DNA from 3 places in the Pseudomonas sp. NPDC088444 genome. Region 1 is predicted to be linked to each of the others. Evidence: predicted binding sites of a transcription regulator. Region 1 holds the regulator's gene; each other region holds the start of a gene.
The links. The regulator FliA, encoded in region 1, starts transcription of late flagellar genes. The targets are predictions, from matches to a motif close to CTAAAGTTTNNNNNNNNNNNGCCGNTAA.
Positions count from the first base shown of each region.

Region 1 (6,462 bases):
ATATCGCGCTGGTGAGCATGGACAGCTTCCGCATCGGGGCTCAGGAGCAGCTCAAGACGCTGGGCCGGATTCTCAATGTGCCGGTGACCCACGTCGACCCGGGCCAGTCTCTGGCGCAGGCGCTGGAGCCTCTGTTGCGCAAGCGCGTGGTGCTGATCGACACCGCTGGCCTGCAAGCCAGCGACCCGGCATTGCGCCTGCAACTGGAGAGCCTGGCCGGTCGCGGCATCAAGGCGCGCAACTACCTGGTACTGGCCACCACCAGCCAGAAGCAAGTGCTGACCGCGGCCTATCACAGTTACAAGCGTTGCGGTCTGGCCGGGTGCATCCTGACCAAACTCGACGAAACCGCAAGCCTTGGCGAAGTGCTGAGCCTGGCGGTGACACACGAATTGCCCGTGGCCTATCTGACCGATGGCCCACGGATACCGGATGATCTGCATCTGCCCCGTCGGCACCAGTTGGTAAGCCGTGCCGTCAGTGTGCAGATGCAGGAGGAGCCGAGCGAGGAAGCAATGGCGGATATGTTTGCGGATCTTTATCACAGCACCGGCAAGCGCGCGGGCTAGGTAAGGAAAATGACAATGGAAAATACCTGCATCGTTGGTCTGCCAGGCATTGTTCACTCAGTGAACGTGCAGCCCGAAATGTGGCTTGGGTCTAAGCAAGACAAGGTAAAGAATTAACTATGGGCAGCATGCATCCCGTTCAGGTTATCGCGGTGACCGGTGGCAAAGGTGGCGTAGGCAAGACCAATGTGTCAGTGAACCTCTCGCTGGCTCTGGCCGAGCTGGGGCGCCGCGTTATGTTGCTGGACGCCGATCTGGGTCTGGCCAACGTCGACGTCTTGTTGGGGCTGACCCCCAAACGCACCCTGGCTGACGTTATTGAAGGCCGTTGCGAGCTGCGCGATGTCCTGTTGCAAGGCCCGGGCGGTGTGCGCATCGTACCGGCGGCCTCCGGCACCCAGACCATGGTTCAACTGAGCCCGGCACAACACGCCGGTCTGATTCAGGCCTTCAGCGAAATCGGCGACAACCTGGACGTGCTGGTGATCGACACCGCTGCCGGGATTGGTGAGTCGGTGGTGAGTTTCGTGCGCGCGGCACAGGAAGTGCTGCTGGTGGTGTGCGATGAACCGACCTCGATCACTGACGCCTACGCGCTGATCAAACTGCTCAACCGCGATTACGGCATGAACCGCTTCCGTGTGCTGGCCAACATGGCCCAAAGCCCGCAGGAAGGGCGCAACCTGTTCGCCAAACTGACCAAGGTCACCGACCGTTTCCTCGACGTGGCCCTGCAATACGTGGGTGCTGTGCCGTACGACGAGTGCGTGCGCAAGGCCGTGCAGAAGCAGCGTGCGGTCTACGAAGCGTTTCCACGTTCCAAATGTGCGCTGGCGTTCAAGGCCATCGCGCAAAAGGTCGACACCTGGCCACTGCCGGCGAACCCGCGTGGCCACCTTGAATTTTTCGTTGAGCGCCTGGTTCATCAGACCAGTGCAGGGCCTGTGTCATGACTGCAAGTGGCTATCGCATGTACAGCAAATCATCCAAGGATTCCCAGTACGAGCTGATTGAGCGTTATGCCCCGCTGGTCAAACGCATCGCCTACCATCTGCTGGCGCGTCTGCCGGCCAGTGTTCAGGTCGAGGACTTGATTCAGGCGGGCATGATTGGGTTGCTCGAAGTGTCGACCAAGTACGACTCCACCAAGGGTGCGAGTTTCGAGACCTACGCGGGTATTCGTATCCGTGGCGCGATGCTCGATGAAGTGCGCAAGGGGGACTGGGCGCCACGTTCGGTTCACCGCAACACGCGCATGGTCAGCGACGCCATTCGTGCGATTGAAGCAAAAACCGGCCGCGACGCTAAAGATCACGAGGTTGCTGCCGAACTTCAATTGAGTCTCGATGATTATTACGGGATTTTGAACGATACCTTGGGCAGCCGCCTGTTCAGTTTCGACGACCTCTTGCAGGACGGCGAGCATGAAGGGTTGCACGAGGATGGCGCGAGCCAGTCGCTGGAACCGTCGCGGGACCTGGAAGACGAGCGCTTCCAGAGCGCACTGGCCGATGCCATTGCCAACCTGCCCGAGCGTGAACGCCTGGTGCTGGCGCTGTACTACGACGAAGAGCTGAACCTCAAGGAAATCGGTGAGGTCCTGGGGGTCAGCGAATCCCGTGTCAGCCAGTTGCACAGCCAGTGCGCCGCGCGTCTGCGTGGACGGCTGGGAGAATGGCGCGCGCGCTGATAGATTGCGCAGCCTCGTGATAGAGGCTGCGGGTTGCTTGTAAGACCGGCTGTGCAAGATGTGATGTGGGAAGCAAAAGAGACAAGGCAGGAGCCGGTCGGATCAGGTCTTCAGGACGCTTTTCCGCTGCGCTCGTACCTTTCGATTCCAAAGCCCTCTCGTTTTCGTGTCACCGGTCAAGTTGCTGCACCGGTATTGATTGAACGCGCGTCCGGGAGCTGGGCGCGTTAAAGACTGCTTGGAGGTCGAATTGGACAAGAACATGAAAATCCTCATCGTTGATGACTTCTCAACGATGCGGCGGATCATAAAAAACCTGTTGCGTGACCTTGGGTTCACCAACACGGCCGAAGCAGATGACGGCACTACCGCGTTGCCAATGTTGCAGAGCGGTGCTTTCGATTTCCTGGTGACCGACTGGAACATGCCTGGCATGTCCGGCATCGACCTGCTGCGTCAGGTGCGAGCCGACGAGCGCCTGCGTCACCTTCCAGTGTTGATGGTCACGGCAGAAGCCAAGCGCGAGCAGATCATCGAGGCCGCACAGGCCGGTGTGAATGGCTATGTCGTGAAGCCGTTCACCGCTCAGGTACTCAAAGAAAAGATCGAGAAGATATTCGAGCGCGTCAATAGCTGATGTTCGCTGCGAGGGCGCTATGGATCCTAAAGATTCATCAATGGGTGACTTCGAGTCGACCCTGAAGAAACATGCACAGGAGCTGGTGACCAGCCTTGAAAAAGGCCAGTTCGGCGAAGCCGTGCAACTCATCCACGAGCTGAACCAGACCCGTGATCGCGGCTTGTATCAGGAAGTCGGCAAGCTGACGCGCGAGTTGCACAGTGCCATCGTCAATTTCCAGATTGACCCGCACATGCCGCAAGCCGAAGAGGTGTCCCAGATCACGGATGCCACCGAGCGCTTGTCGTATGTTGTCAGGCTCACGGAAGGTGCGGCCAACAAAACCATGGACCTGGTGGAACAGAGCACGCCCTTGATGAATGGCCTGAGCGCCGATGCCAAGGCCTTGAGCGCAGACTGGGGACGCTTCATGCGTCGCGAGATTGGCGCCGAAGAGTTTCGCGATCTGGCCCGCCGCGTCGAGGGCTTTCTGAGCCGTAGCGAGAAGGAGACCCACGAGGTCGCCAGCCACCTGAACGACATCCTGCTGGCTCAGGATTATCAGGACCTCACCGGACAGGTGATCAAGCGTGTGACCAAGATGGTCACCGAGGTGGAGAGCAATTTGCTCAAGCTGGTGTTGATGGCCAGCCAGGTCGATCGTTTTGCCGGTATCCAGCACGATCAGGAAGCGTTCCGGCAGCAAAAAGAACAGGAAAAACTTCATTCCAAGGGTGAAGGTCCGCAGATTCATGCCGATAAACGTGAAGACGTCGTATCCGGTCAGGATGATGTAGACGATCTGCTATCCAGCCTCGGGTTCTGAAGTTCCAGCGCTCAGGTTCTATGTGAAAGTGGCCGCAGGTGTGGCGCGTGAAGGCTTCGACGAAGGCCACCCGCGCAGACCCAAGGTGCGGCCCCTGGATCGGTTGACGGTTAATTTTAGGAGCACCCCCAATGAGCTTCGGCGCCGATGAAGAAATCCTTCAGGATTTTCTGGTAGAGGCCGGCGAGATTCTGGAGCAGTTGTCCGAGCAGTTGGTCGAGCTGGAAAGCCGGCCGGATGATGCGGATCTGCTCAATGCAATTTTTCGCGGTTTTCACACTGTAAAAGGGGGCGCCGGCTTCCTCCAGCTCAACGAGTTGGTTGAATGCTGTCACATCGCCGAGAACGTGTTCGACATCCTGCGCAAAGGTGAGCGTCGGGTCGATGCGGAACTCATGGACGTGGTGCTCGAAGCCCTGGACACCGTCAACAGCATGTTCGGTCAGGTGCGTGAGCGCTCGGACATTACGCCTGCCACGCCTGAATTGCTTGCCGCGCTGTCGCGCCTGGCCGAGCCTGCGTCGGCGGACGAAGTCGCCGCAGCACCCGCGCCTGCACCGGTCGTCGAAGCAGTGGCGGAGCCAGCCTCCGACGACATCACCGATCAGGAATTCGAACAGCTGCTGGACTCGCTCAATGCGGTCAAGGCCGAAGCGGCCGGTGCCGCCGTGTCTGCGCCTGTGGCGCCGGTTTCGGCCCCTGCGGCGGCGGATGAAGCGGCCAGTGATGAAATCACCGACGCCGAATTCGAATCCTTGCTCGACCAGTTGCATGGCAAAGGCCAGTTCGCGGTCGACGCTGTGGTTCCGCCTGCGGCGTCCGCTGCGGCGAGTGAGCCGGCCAGCGACGAAATCACCGACGACGAGTTCGAAGCACTGCTCGATCAGTTGCATGGCAAGGGGACGTTCTCCGCCGACGCCACCGGGGGGGCGGCTGCGCCTGCTGCGACCGAGGCCGCTGCGCCAGCGTCGGCAGATACGCCGTCGGATGAAATCACCGACCACGAATTCGAAGCGCTGCTCGATCAGTTGCACGGCAAGGGCGCGTTCTCGGGAGACGTGGGGGCCAGTGCGGCCGCTGCGGCGACCGCTGCACCGGTCAAGAAAGCCGAGCCTGCGAAGGCTGAACCGCCTAAAGCCGAACCCGTCAAGCCTGCGGCGGCGGCACCCGCTGCGCCTGCCAAAGCAGCCCCTGCACCGGCTGCCGCTCCGGCACCGGCCCGTGCCCCGGCCCCTGCGGCGGGCGGCGACAAGGCACCGACCGAAGCGGAAACCACCGTGCGCGTCGACACCGCGCGGCTGGACGAAATCATGAACATGGTCGGCGAGTTGGTGCTGGTGCGTAACCGTCTGGTGCGCCTGGGCCTCAACAGCGGCGACGAAGCCATGTCCAAGGCCGTGTCCAACCTGGACGTGGTCACCGCTGACTTGCAGACCGCGGTCATGAAGACCCGCATGCAGCCGATCAAGAAAGTCTTCGGCCGCTTCCCGCGTCTGGTTCGCGACCTGGCGCGTCAGCTCAAGAAAGAAATCAACCTTGAACTGGTGGGTGAAGAAACCGACCTGGACAAGAACCTGGTCGAAGCGTTGGCCGACCCGTTGGTGCACTTGGTGCGCAACGCGGTCGACCACGGCATCGAGTCGCCGGAAGAGCGCGAAGCGTCGGGCAAGGCCCGTGGCGGTCGTGTGGTGCTTTCGGCGGAACAGGAAGGCGACCACATCCTGCTGTCGATTTCCGACGACGGCAAAGGCATGGACCCGGCGGTACTGCGCGCGATCGCAGTCAAGCGCGGGGTCATGGACAAGGATGCGGCAGATCGCCTGAGCGACACCGACTGCTACAACCTGATCTTCGCGCCGGGATTCTCGACCAAGACCGAGATCTCCGACGTGTCGGGCCGTGGCGTGGGCATGGACGTGGTGAAAACCAAGATTGCCCAGCTCAACGGCTCGATCAACATCTACTCGACCAAGGGCCAAGGCTCGAAGATCGTCATCAAGGTGCCGCTGACCCTGGCGATCATGCCGACCCTGATGGTGATGCTGGGCAATCAGGCCTTCGCGTTCCCGCTGGTCAACGTCAACGAGATCTTCCACCTGGACCTGTCGACCACCAACGTCGTCGATGGTCAGGAAGTGGTCATCGTGCGCGACAAGGCGCTGCCGCTGTTCTACCTCAAGCGCTGGCTGGTCAGTAACGCCGCCCATGAGGAGCAACGCGAAGGGCATGTGGTGATCCTCTCGGTCGGCACCCAGCGCATCGGCTTCGTGGTCGATCAACTGGTGGGCCAGGAAGAAGTGGTGATCAAGCCGCTGGGCAAGATGCTGCAAGGCACGCCGGGGATGTCGGGCGCCACCATCACCGGTGATGGCCGCATCGCGTTGATTCTCGACGTACCGAGCATGCTCAAGCGCTACGCTGCGCGGCGTATTTGATTGCAGCAAAGCGATGGACCCTGTGGGAGCGAATTCATTCGCGATTGGCCAGTACATCCACAGAGATGTAGCGCCTGATACTCCGAATCGCGAATAAATTCGCTTCCACAGGTTCCTTGTCCACCTTTGCAACCCCGGTGGACCAGAGGTTGATGAAACGGGCTGCGCCGATTACCGGGCAGACCCTCTGGAGTGTTTATGGCAGTCAAGGTTCTGGTGGTAGACGATTCCGGCTTCTTTCGCCGGCGCGTCTCGGAAATTCTTTCCTCTGACACAACGATTCAAGTGGTCGGCACCGCCACCAATGGCAAGGAAGCGATCGA
Region 1 covers NZ_JBJDNK010000003.1:89,449-95,910, forward strand. The annotation lists gene flhF (flagellar biosynthesis protein FlhF) at 1-569, shown strand, start outside; gene fleN (flagellar synthesis regulator FleN) at 689-1,522, shown strand; gene fliA (RNA polymerase sigma factor FliA) at 1,519-2,259, shown strand; gene ACI2KB_RS07405 (chemotaxis response regulator CheY) at 2,522-2,896, shown strand; gene ACI2KB_RS07410 (protein phosphatase CheZ) at 2,916-3,704, shown strand; gene ACI2KB_RS07415 (chemotaxis protein CheA) at 3,836-6,139, shown strand; gene ACI2KB_RS07420 (chemotaxis response regulator protein-glutamate methylesterase) at 6,338-6,462, shown strand, end outside.

Region 2 (6,462 bases), on a different contig from region 1:
CACCACCCGCGACATCGACCTGCGTGTGGCGCAATCCTATGTCACGCCGTTCATTCGGCTGGAAGTGCGCAGCGGCATGCTGAACACTGATCTGGCGGTCGACTTGAAGAGCACCGAGCCGCTGGCGCTGGGCATTACCGGCAAGGCCCAGGTCGATCAACTGCACACACTGGACACCCTCAAATCCCGGGACTTCGTGAAATGGCAAAGACTGAACGTCGATGGCCTGAACTTCCAGCTGGGCGACAGCCTGAGCATCGCGACCATCAATATCGAACAGCCGTATGCGCGCTTCGTGATCGCCGATGACCGGACTACCAACATTGATGACCTGCTGATTCCGCAGCCTGCCGACACGCCCAAAGCCGCGCCGCAGCCCGCAGCTCAAGCAAAGGCCGCGTCCGCTGACAAACCGATGGGCATTCACATCGGTGAGGTGAACATCAACAATGGCTCGGCCAACTTCGCCGACTTTAGCCTCACGCCGAATTTCGCGACGGCCATCCAGCAGTTGAACGGTACGATCGGCACGCTGGATAACCGTCAGGACAAGCCTGCGCCGGTGGACATCAAAGGCAAGGTCGACCGCTATGCGCCGGTCACGATCAAAGGCGCACTCAACCCCTTCAATCCGCTGGCCAGCCTTGATATTGCGACCAGCTTCAAACGCGTCGAGCTGACCACGCTGACGCCCTACTCCGGAAAATTCGCCGGGTATCGCATTCGCAAGGGGCGGTTGAATCTGGACCTGCATTACCTGATCACCAAAGGCCAGCTCAAGGCCGAGAACAAGGTGGTGGTCGAGCAACTGCAATTGGGTGAAAAAGTCGACAGCCCGGATGCGGTGAACCTGCCGCTGAAACTGGCGATTGCGCTGCTCAAGGATGTGGACGGCAAGATTTCCATCGAACTGCCGGTTTCCGGGGATTTGAACAACCCTCAGTTCAGCGTGATGCCGATCGTCTGGCAGACGCTGCGCAATCTGGTGGTGAAGGCGGCGGCGGCGCCGTTCAAGTTCATTGGCGGACTGATCAGCGGAGGCGGTGCGGAAGACCTGGGCACTGTGGCCTTCGCACCAGGCTCGGACGAATTGAGTGGCGACGCGCAAGCTTCTCTCGACAAACTGGCCGCCGCGCTGAAAGAACGCCCCGCCCTGCGTCTGGAAATCGAAGGCACCAGCGCCGAGGCCAGCGATGGCCCCCTGATCGCCCAGCAACGGCTGGAGCGTGAATACCAGAGCACGTACTACAAAATTCTTCAGCGGCGTGGCGACAAAGTCCCCGCCCAGGCCAGTGACCTGAAGGTGCCGGACGACGAGAAAGCACCGATGCTCGAAGGCATCTATCGCACCCGCCTGAAACAGCAGCCACCTGCTGAATGGGTCGATCTGGGTAAGGAAGAGCGGCAGAACAAGCTGCGCGAGGCCGTGCTCAAGTCGTGGAGTTCTAGCGCTTTGCTGTTGCGTCAGTTAGGCCAGGCGCGGGCAGGCAGTATCAAGGACTATCTCGTGGACAAGGGACAACTGGCCGATGATCGGGTCTATTTCGTTGACGCGTCCCTCGGTCAGCCGGAAAAAGACGGACGCGTCATCAGCCCCCTGCATCTGGACAGTGAGTAACGAACGTTGAAGAGTGTGTTAATCGTGGCCTTGGTGGCGCTCGGCCTGACGGCATTGAGCCTCACCGCTCAGGCGGATACGTTGCGCTGCGGCAGCCAATTGATCAGCGCTGGCGACAGGATGTTCGAAGTGCAACAGAAGTGCGGTCAGCCCATCAGTCAGGACATTGTGGGGTACAAGGAAACGGTCAACCACTTCCGTCAGGTCGATCAGGTGCAGGTGCAGGAATGGATCTACGGCCCGAATAACGGGATGTATCAGTACCTGCGTTTCGAAGGTGGGCGGTTGGTGCGGATTGATAGTCGGCGGGGTCGGTAAACCTGGCGTGGCGTCAGCACCAACCCTGTGGGAGCGAATTCATTCGCGAAATGATGGATAAGGCAACAGAGATGTGTTGATCGAACTACCCCATCGCGAATGAATTCGCTCCCACAGGTGATTGCGTTGTAAGGCGCAATCTATCCCGTCAAATCCTGAACTGCTTCACCAACCCACCCAACCGATCACCTAAGTCTGTCAGGCTGCGCGCCGTATAAGCACCGGCCTGAGCATCGTCGGCCACGGTGTCCACGGCTTGGGCGATCTGAGTCATGCTGCGGCTGATCTCTTCGGCGACGGCAGTCTGCTCTTCCGAAGCGCTGGCGATCTGCGCGTTCATGTCATTGATGGTCTCGATCAACTGCCCGATGGCATCCAATGACGCACCGGCCTCGTTGGCCAACTCGCCCGTGGTTTTGCCGGTGTCGCTTGAGCGGCTCATCGCCACGACCGCGTCTTGCGCACCGCGCTGCAGCGAGGTGATCATGTCGTGGATTTCCTGTGTGCTCTGCTGCGTTCGGCTGGCCAAACCCCGCACTTCATCGGCCACCACCGCAAAGCCGCGACCGGCATCCCCTGCTCGCGCCGCTTCAATGGCCGCGTTAAGGGCCAGCAGGTTGGTCTGCTCGGCCACGGAGCGGATCACGTCAACCACCGAAGCAATCGAGTGCACGTTCTGACGCAGGGTGTCCAGCGACGAGCTGCTCTCACCAATCTCACCGATCAACGCACGAATGCTCTCGATGCTCTTGTTCACCACGCTCCTCGCGTCATGCCCGACGTCGCTGGTCTTGCGCGCGGCCTGAGAGGCGCCTTGCGCGCTGATCGACACCTGATGCGCCGCCGAAGACATTTCGTGAATGGCTGTCGCGACCTGATCAGTCTCCTGACGCTGACGACCCATGGCTTCTTCGGAGCGTTGTGCTTGGGACGACATGTCATTGACCAGGCCGTTGAGCTGGCCGGTCATCTCCGCGATCTGCCGCACCAGTCCATGGATTTTTTCGACGAACTGGTTGAACGACCGAGACAGCGCACCTAACTCGTCATTGCCTGTCTCTGGCAGACGTCGGGTCAAGTCGCCGTCACCTGCGGCAATGTCATCCAGATTCTGCTTGATCACCATCACCGGTTTGACCAGCCCGTTGCCCAGGAACAGGCCAATCACGGCAACGATCAGCAGCAATACCGCAACGACGGCGACGATCAGCGCTGCCGACGAGCCGATGCGGCTCTGGATCGCCGCCTCGATGGCTGCAATTTGTTGATCGATGTCATCGAGGTTGGCCTGCGTGCCGAACGCCAAGTCCCATTTTTGCAGGTAGTTGGTGTAACCCAGTTTCGGAACCGGCTTGTCGCTGCCGGGCGTGGTCCAGTCGTAGCGGAAGAAATGGGTGCCGTCTTTGGCTTTGTCGACCAGGCCGCGGATCACGTAAACGCCGTTGGCGTCCTTGGCATCGGAGAAGTTCTTGCCGATGTCCACGTCCTTGTCAGACCAGAACACCCGCACGTACTGCGAGTTGTAGCCGAAGAAGTAGGCAGCCTTGTCGTATTGCAAGCCCTTGAGGACTTTGAGCGCACGGTCGCGGGCTTCCATATCGCCAGGCGCCGAGGCGTCGTAGATCGGTTTGATCGCGGCTTCGCCAATCTGTTGGTAGTTCTTCAGCGACAGTTTGCGTTCTTCGAGCAGCAACGCACGGGTCTGCTCGACCTCCTGAGTGGCCAGTTTTTGCAGCACGACCCAGGTGATACAGCTAATGACGGCGGCCAGTATCAGGCTGGGAATAATGGCAAGGAGAATGACCTTGCGGCGCAGGTTTAACGTCACGACGAATTCCTTGTATGCAGGACATATCATCTTTACTGATGAAAAATGACCGGAAGCTCTTGTGGTGAGTGGTGGCGTGAACGGCGGTTGCAGCTAATCGTATCGCTGATCCTGAGCGGATCTTTAGGATCCAGGCGCGATAAATTACAACCGAAATATGTCACAAGGCTACTATGATCGATCGATGTGATGGGGCCGAGAGGAGTATCGATTTTGTCGATGGTTTAGCGGAATGAAATGTAGAGACGAGTAGTGCGTAGTACGTCATTCGCGATTGGCCAGTACAGTCGATAGAGATGTATCGAATGTCCCACCGAATCGCGAATGAATTCGCTCCCACAAGGGGGAGGCGTAGGTTCTATTAGCGTTCGTGAAGCGCTTCGGCGCGTGCCTTCAGTACAGGTTTGAGCAGGTAGCTGAGAATGCTCTTCTTGCCGGTGATGATGTCCACCGACGCAACCATCCCCGGAATGATCAACAGCGGATGGTCATCGGTGCCGAGGTGGCTGCGCTCGGTGCGCAGTTTGATGACGTAGAAGGTTTCCTTCTTCTGCTCGTCCTGCACGGTGTCGGCGCCGATCTGTTCCAGCTTGCCTTTGAGGCCACCGTAAATGGTGTAGTCATAGGCCGTGAATTTGATCATCGCTTCCTGGCCCGGATGCAGGAACGCAATGTCTTGCGGACGAATGCGCGCCTCGACCAGCAAGGTGTCATCCAGCGGCACGATTTCGGCGATGTCGCTGCCCGGCTGGATAACGCCGCCGACGGTGTTGACCAGCATCTGCTTGACGATACCGCGCACAGGAGAGGTGACCATGGTGCGGTTGACCCGGTCTTCCAGCCCCTTGGCCGTAGACTGCGCCTTGGCCAGATTGGTACGGGCCTCGTTCAATTGCGTCAGGGCGTCGCTGCGGAATTTGCCACGGGTCTCGTCGATCTTGCGCTGCACTTCGGCAATCGCCGCCTGCGCACGAGGAATCGCCAAGGTGGTGCCGTCGAGCTGGCCGCGGGTTTCCACTTCCGACCGTTTCAACCGCAGGATGTCCACGGGGGACACCGCGCCCTGTGCAACCAGTGGCTCGGACATGCCGATCTCCTGGCGCAACAGGTTCAGGCTGTTGCGGTACTGCTCCTGCTTGGAGCCGAACTCGCGCAATTCCTGCTGACGCTGAATCAGTTGCTGTTGCAGCCCGCCAACTTCATCAACCAGTTGCTGACGACGGCTCTGGTACAGAGACTCTTCGTTCGCAGCCTGTTTGGGCGCCGACTTGCGCGCATCAGCGCTGATGTTCAACGGACGGTCATCGACCTCGGCACTCAGACGCTCGACGCGCAACTCCATGGCCACGCGGTCGGCCTCCGTCTCACCGACGTTGGACGCGAAACGAGTGTCGTCCAGCCGAATCAGCGGTGCACCGGCTTCAACGATCTCACCGTCGCGCGCGTAAATCTGCGCGACGATACCGCCCTCAAGGTTCTGGATTTTCTGAATCTTGGTCGAGGGAATCGCCTTGCCTTCGCCTTTGGTCACTTCGTCGATGACCGCGAAGTTGGCCCACAGCACCAGAAACACGAAGAACAGAATGACGCCCCAGATGGTGTACCGCACGATACGCGGCACGTCATCGAGGAAAGCCTTCTTCACTTCAGGCATCGGCTGCCCTTCAAGGGAAGGGGTGCCTTTGAAATAGCCGAACAACCCGCCGGAGTCTTGACCCGATTTAAGCAACACTGATCTGCCCCTTCTTCAATGCTTCCATCACGGCCGCTTTCGGACCATCGGCAAGGATCTGGCCACGGTCGATCACCAGCAGGCGATCGACCAGAGAGAGCAGCGAGGCTCGGTGGGTCACAAGAATCACGGTTTTCTTCTCGATGACGGCTTGCAGGCGCTGCTTCAGGCGCTCCTCGCCGGTGTTGTCCATGGCGCTGGTGGGTTCGTCCAGCAGCAGAATCGGTGGATTGAGCAACAACGCACGGGCGAGCGCCACGTTCTGCCGCTGGCCACCGGACAGGTTCTGTCCACGCTCACCGACTTGCAGTTCATAACCTTGCGGGTGCAGACGGGCGAATTCGTGCACGCCTGCCAGCTCCGCAGCTTGAAGAACCATTTCATCGTCGACATAACGCGCGCCGCTGACCAGGTTGTCACGCAGCGAACCGGCCAGCAGTTGAATGTCCTGAGCGACATAGCCGATGTTGTGCCGCAGCTCGCTGACGTCGATCTGGCGAATGTCCACGCCGTCAACCAACAACGAGCCTTCGTCTGGTTGATAAAGACCAACCAGCAGTTTGGCCAGAGAGCTCTTGCCCGAACCGCTTCGACCGATGATGCCGATCTTCTCGCCCGGACGAACCACCAGGTTGATGTTCTTCAGCGCCAGGGTCTGTTGATTCGGGTAGGTGAACTCGACGTTGCGGAACTCCATCGCACCTTGCAGCACCTGACGGCTCATCGGACGCTCTTCGAAGTTGCGCTCTTGCGGCAACTCCATCATCTGGTCCACGGACACCATCGTCACTTTGGCCTGCTGGTAACGGGTCAGCAAACCGGACAATTGCGCCAGTGGGCCAAGGGCGCGGCCGCTCAACATGTAGCAAGCCACAAGACCACCCATGCTCAGATTGCCGTCGATGATCATGTACACGCCGAAGCAGATCATCGCCACACCCGCCAGTTGCTGGATCAGCAACGTGA
Region 2 covers NZ_JBJDNK010000008.1:373,776-380,237, reverse strand. The annotation lists gene ACI2KB_RS18065 (DUF748 domain-containing protein) at 1-1,618, shown strand, start outside; gene ACI2KB_RS18060 (DUF2845 domain-containing protein) at 1,634-1,936, shown strand; gene ACI2KB_RS18055 (methyl-accepting chemotaxis protein) at 2,085-3,764, opposite strand; gene ACI2KB_RS18050 (HlyD family type I secretion periplasmic adaptor subunit) at 4,126-5,496, opposite strand; gene ACI2KB_RS18045 (type I secretion system permease/ATPase) at 5,486-6,462, opposite strand, start outside.
Region 2: ACI2KB_RS18055 (methyl-accepting chemotaxis protein) is a predicted target of FliA. The motif match lies at 3,864-3,891, and genes of this name have one in related genera.

Region 3 (6,462 bases), on a different contig from region 1:
TGGCTGACCAAATGACTGCCCACGCCTTCACCACCGCCGCAAACGATGTTGATCACGCCCTTGGGCAGGCGGTCAGCGAGCAGCGGGGCGAGCGCGAGAATCGAGAGGGGGGTGTGTTCCGAGGGTTTGAATACCAGCGTGTTCCCTGCGGCCAATGCCGGGGCGATTTTCCACGCGGCCATCATGATCGGGTAATTCCACGGCGCAATAGACGCCACTACACCAATGGCGTCGCGCCGCACCATGCTGGTGTACCCAGGTACGTATTCACCGGCCAGTTGCCCGGTCTGGCAACGCACTGCTCCGGCAAAGAAGCGGAACACGTCGACGGTGGCGGTCAGGTCGTCCTGAAGCGCGAGATGCAAAGGTTTGCCGCAATTCAGCGCTTCCAGTTGGGCGAGGTGATCAGCGTTCTTTTCGATGGCATCGGCGATGCTCAGCAGCACGTGGGCGCGTTGTTGCGGTGTGGTGCGCGACCATTCGGCGAAGGCGCGGTTGGCCGCCAGAATCGCGGTTTCGACCTGATCCGTGCTGGCTTCGGCGATGTGGGTCAACACCTCGCCCGTGGCCGGATTGAGGATCGGCTCGACAAACCCCTGGCCTGCGATCAGTTCACCGTCGATCAGCAGTGAGGTGAGGAATTGAGGGTTCGCGCCGCCTGCCATGGTTCGAGCTTCCTTGTGTCGATTTCTTTCTGTATCTAAATCGTTGGCGCCGCGGAAATTGCCATCGCGAGCAAGCTCACTCCTACAGAAGTGCGCATCCTCCCTGTAGGAGTGAGCTTGCTCGCGATGGCGTCATCACTGTGCGCGGGTCTGCTGGCCGTTGTATTCAGAAACAATTGGCTCCCAATCCTCAGAGCCTAGTGCCCCCTTCAGTGGTCGACAAATTCTAAATACTGAAACCTCCATTCGATTAAATCGATGGCTTGCGTCCCGGGTGAGGCTGTTCTCGGGCGACGCTCAGGAAGGGATCAACCAATGAAGGCCGTGCGGTGCCTCGACGCCACGCCAAGCCCACGTCCAGCGTTTGGGTCAAGTCGGCGATAGGGCGGGCTTCAATGATGTCGCCTTCCAGCGACCAGGGGCGATAGGTCATGTCCGGCTGAATCGACACACCCAGGCCGGCCGCCACAAGACTGCGCACTGCTTCCGTTGAGGCCGTACGCAGGCCGACTTTCGGCTGCAGCCCCGCGCGGGACCAAATGCGCTGTGCGTTGCTGCCCATCTCGTCGACATTCAGTTGAATCAGCGGCTCGCAGGCGACATCGGCGAGGTTGATGTTGTCGTGCTCCAGCAGCGGATGCTGAGCAGGCAGCCAAAGCCGATAGGGCGAGTGGGTCAATACCTCGGTCTGCAAGGCATGACGGTCTTCCAGGTTGGAGAGAATCAACACGCCAATGTCGATCTCGCCACTGACCAGCAGATGCTCGATGTAAGGCCGCTCGTCTTCCATCACGCGAATGTCGACGTTGGGATAGGCGCGCTGAAAGCGGGTCAGCAGGTCGGCGAGGTAGTAACCCGCGACGAGACTGGTCACGCCGATCACCAATTGCCCGGCCACTTGTTCAGCGCCTTGTTGCAGGCTGCGTTTGGCGTTTTCGACGGTGGCCAGAATCAGGTGCGCCTGACGCAGAAACTGATGCCCTTGGTGAGTCAGGGTCATGCCCTTGGCATGACGACTGAACAGGGTGACGCCGATTTCCTCCTCCAATTGCTGAATGGCCAGCGTCAGGGTGGACTGGGAAATGAACACCGCTTGTGCAGCGGCTGATATCGACCCTGTTTCGGCCACCGCAATGAAATGGCGAATCTGGCGTAGCGTCATCATGAAGGGCGCGGCTCGCGTGATTTTTTAGAATGTAGCGAGTGTATATCGTTTTTACTGAATGGCTGGTGACTGACCTGCAACATCCAGAAGCACACCCGAAAACGACACCTGACGACTTCGACTTAACCTGCGGGTCGGACTGTTTATCTGTTTTCAGGAGGTGCCCATGAATACCCGAGGCTTGCTCGATCAGCTGTTGAAATCCGGTCAGGACCTGTTGCAGAACACGGCAGGCAAACCGGCTCGTTCCGAATCTCAACGCCAAGGCAGCCAGGGCGGGCTTGGCGATTTACTGGGCAAAATGGGGGGCGGCAATCTGGGCGGATTTCTGTCCGGCGCGGGCGGCGGGGCGCTGGCAGCGGGTGCGATGGGGCTGTTGCTGGGCAACAAGAGCGCGCGCAAGATCGGCGGCAAGGTCGTGACCTATGGCGGCCTGGCGGCGCTGGGCGTACTCGCCTACAAGGCCTACGGCAACTGGCAGGCGAATCAAGCGGGTGCCGGGCCGAGTCAGCCACAAACCGTAGACCGCGTGCCACCGGCGCAGGTCGAGCAGCACAGTGAGGCGATCCTTCGGGCGTTGGTGGCGGCGGCCAAGGCGGACGGCCACGTAGATGACTACGAACGGCAGTTGTTAGAAGGCGAGTTCACCCGCCTGACTGGCGATCAGGAATTACAGCACTGGCTGCACACCGAACTGAACAAACCGCTGGACCCTGCCGAAGTCGCCCGCGCGGCCCATACCCCGGAAATCGCTGCCGAGATGTACCTGGCCAGCGTGATGATGGTGGATGAGGAGCATTTCATGGAGCGGGCGTATCTGGATGAGCTGGCGAAGCAACTGAAGCTGGCGCCGGGCTTGAAAGCCGAGCTGGAAAATCAGGTTCGCCAGGCACAGCAATAAACGGCACCGCACAAAGTCGGTATTCATACCTGTGGGAGTGAGCTTGCTCACGATGGCATCCGGTCAGTCACTGCCGCTATGACGACAGACCGAAATCGTGAGCAAGCTCACTCCAACAGCTACAGTGCTCGATGATCGACAGCGCGGTCTGAACGCCGGACGATTTTTGACAGGTTGGCAGTCCACTATCAAACACACTTTCCCATCTGCCGATAACCCGTCTGACATTTACGCTATATGTGTGCGTTATTACGTAAGTCATGTCGGAAACAGCCCGTTTAAACAGTAAGGCACTAGGCTATACTCCGCTCGCGTTGGGCCGTCTGTCGGTCCGCTTCTTGAACCCGGTTTTTGCCGGTGTTGAACTCTTGAGGGCTGACTGTGAAGAACTGGACGTTGCGTCAACGTATTTTGGCGAGCTTCGCTGTCATCATCGCCATCATGCTGCTGATGGTGATTGTGGCTTTCAACCGGTTGCTAGTGATTGAAAGCAGCGGCGATGAGGTGCGTCTCGACGCGTTGCCGGGCGTCTATTACAGCAGCACGGTGCGTGGGGCATGGGTTGAAAGTTATGTGCGTACCCAGCAGTTGCTCGCTGAAGGCGCAGGGCGTGCGCTGACCAACGCTGAAGAAGACCAATACAAAGAGTTCGAGGACCGTCTGCAAGCGCAGATATCCGCCTATCAAAAGAGTATTTTCGAAGAGACCGATCGCAATGATTTCGCGCAGTTCCTGCAACTGCGGGAACGTTATGGTCTGGTCCTTAATGGCATTCTGGCGGCCTATCAGGGCGACAACTATGCCTTGGCGCAACGCATTTTTACCGAGCAGTTGACCCCGATGTGGTTTGACGGCCGCAAGATGCTCAATGCCTTGGGTACCAAGAACAAGGTCAATGCGGACCGCGCGTCTGACAATATTCAGACCGCTGTCTCCAGCGCCAAAGTCACGCTGAGCATTTCCCTGGTGCTTGCCGTCCTTGCAGCCGCTGCCTGCGGTTTGCTGCTGATGCGGGCGATTCTGGCGCCGATGAACCGCATCGTGCACATTCTGGAGGTCATGCGCACGGGTGACTTGAGCAGCCGCCTGAACCTGGAGCGCAAGGACGAATTCGATTCGGTGCAGACCGGATTCAACGACATGGTCACCGAGCTGGCGGCGCTGGTGTCCCAGGCGCAGCGTTCGTCGGTGCAGGTCACCACCTCGGTCACCGAGATTGCCGCCACGTCCAAACAGCAGCAGGCCACGGCCACCGAAACCGCTGCGACCACCACGGAAATTGGTGCGACCTCGCGGGAAATCGCCGCCACCTCTCGCGATCTGGTGCGCACCATGACCGAGGTGACGTCGGCCGCCGATCAGGCTTCGATCCTCGCCGGTTCCGGCCAGCAAGGCCTGGCGCGCATGGAAGAAACCATGCATTCGGTGATGGGCGCGGCGGATTTGGTGAACTCCAAGCTCGCGATCCTCAATGAGAAGGCGGGCAACATCAATCAGGTGGTCGTGACCATCGTCAAGGTCGCCGACCAGACGAACCTGCTGTCCCTCAACGCGGCGATCGAAGCCGAGAAAGCCGGCGAATATGGTCGTGGTTTTGCGGTGGTCGCCACCGAGGTGCGTCGTCTGGCTGATCAGACGGCGGTCGCCACGTATGACATCGAACAGATGGTCCGCGAGATCCAGTCAGCGGTGTCGGCGGGCGTGATGGGCATGGACAAATTCTCTGAAGAAGTGCGTCGCGGCATGTTCGAGGTGACGCAGGTCGGTGAGCAGCTTTCGCAGATCATCCACCAGGTACAGGCGCTGGCGCCGCGGGTGTTGATGGTCAACGAAGGTATGCAGGCCCAGGCCACGGGCGCCGAGCAGATCAACCAGGCGCTGGTGCAGTTGGGCGATGCCAGCAGCCAGACGGTGGAGTCCTTGCGTCAGGCCAGTTTTGCCATCGACGAACTGAGTCAGGTGGCGGTAGGTCTGCGCAGCGGCGTTTCGCGATTCAAGGTCTGATCGGGCCATGACCGAGCATTCAGCCAAGCGCGGCACGGCCGTCGTGCCCAAGAACAAACTGTTCCTGCTGTTTCGCATCGGGACGGAGCGTTATGCGCTGGAGGCAGCCGAGGTCGCCGAAGTCCTGCCTCGTCTGATGCTCAAACCCATTGCGCGGGCGCCGCACTGGGTCGCAGGCGTTTTTGCCCATCGGGGCGCAGTGGTGCCGGTCATTGACCTGAGCGCGCTGACCTTTGGCGAGCCGGCGCCGCTGCGCACCAGCACGCGCGTGGTGCTGGTGCATTACCGGATGGGGGGCGATCGCCCGTCGCAGCGTCTGGGGCTGGTTCTCGAACACGCGACGGATACCTTGCGTTGCGCCGTCGATGAGTTCAAGGCCTATGGTCTGGACAACCGCGAAGCGCCGTACTTGGGGCCTGTGCGCGAAGACGCTCTTGGGTTGTTGCAATGGATTCGAGTACAGGACCTGCTCACCGATGATGTGCGGGACATGCTGTTTCCCGCCCAGCCCATGGACCTTGCAGCCCTTGAGTCCATGCCATGAGTTCCGATGCGCGTTTCTTCGCCTTCCTCAAGAGCCGCATCGGTCTGGACGTTGCGTCTGTGGGCGAGGCCATCATCGAGCGGGCGGTGCGTCAGCGCTGCACCAGCGTCAAGGCGGACACCGCCGATGCCTATTGGCAACTGCTGCAAAGCTCGGCTGACGAACAGCAAGCGCTGATCGAAGCGGTGATCGTGCCGGAGACCTGGTTTTTCCGTTACCCGGAATCCTTCGGCACCCTCGGCAAGCTCGCTGCCGCACGGGTCGTCCAGTTGAGTGGCGTTCGCCCATTACGCATTCTCAGCCTGCCATGCTCGACCGGCGAAGAGCCGTACTCGATTGTCATGGCCCTGTTCGACGCCGGGTTGCAACCGCAGCAATTCAAAGTCGAAGCCGTGGACATCAGCCCGCTGTCGCTGCAACGGGCGCGAAGTGCGGTGTATGGCAAGAATTCCTTTCGTGGCGATCAATTGAGTTTTCGTGACCGCTACTTCAGCCAGGTCGACGAGGGCTACCTCGTCAACGAGAAGGTGCGTGAGCGGGTCAGTTTTCAGACCGGCAATTTGCTCGACCCGAACTTGCTGGTGGCGCAATCGGCCTATGATTTCGTGTTCTGCCGCAACCTGTTGATCTACTTCGACGTCGACACTCAACGTCAGGGCTTCGAGGCGTTGAAGCGGATGACCCGCGAGGACGGCCTGCTGTTCATCGGTCCCGCTGAAGGCAGCCTGTTGGGGCGCATGGGCATGGCCTCCATCGGGATTCCCCAGTCGTTCGCGTTCCGTCACCGCTCGGAACCTGTGGCGGACCCTTTTGCAGCTCAACCCGCTGCGCCGCTGCCGCCTGTGTCGCCAACTCTTGCGCCATCGGTCAGCAGCAAACCGGCACCGTCCCCACGGTCCAAGCCTGTCACGAGGCCTTTTGCGTCCACACCCGCTACGACGCGCAGCCCGGCACCGCCAGCGCCTGTCTCGACCGGCGAGGCGGCGACCCTGTTGAACAGCATCAAACAACTGGCCAACGAAGGCAAAAGCGCGGAGGCCAAACTGGCCTGCGAGCAATACCTGAAACGCTATGAACCGGTGGCCTCGGTTTTCTATTGGCTGGGTCTGCTCAGTGAAGTGGGCGGTGATGTCATCGGCGCTCAGGGCTTTTACCGCAAGGCGCTGTATCTGGAACCCCAGCA
Region 3 covers NZ_JBJDNK010000010.1:250,426-256,887, forward strand. The annotation lists gene ACI2KB_RS20765 (gamma-aminobutyraldehyde dehydrogenase) at 1-665, opposite strand, end outside; gene ACI2KB_RS20770 (LysR substrate-binding domain-containing protein) at 916-1,830, opposite strand; gene ACI2KB_RS20775 (tellurite resistance TerB family protein) at 1,997-2,731, shown strand; gene ACI2KB_RS20780 (methyl-accepting chemotaxis protein) at 3,113-4,735, shown strand; gene ACI2KB_RS20785 (chemotaxis protein CheW) at 4,743-5,279, shown strand; gene ACI2KB_RS20790 (CheR family methyltransferase) at 5,276-6,462, shown strand, end outside.
Region 3: ACI2KB_RS20780 (methyl-accepting chemotaxis protein) is a predicted target of FliA. The motif match lies at 2,920-2,947, and genes of this name have one in related genera.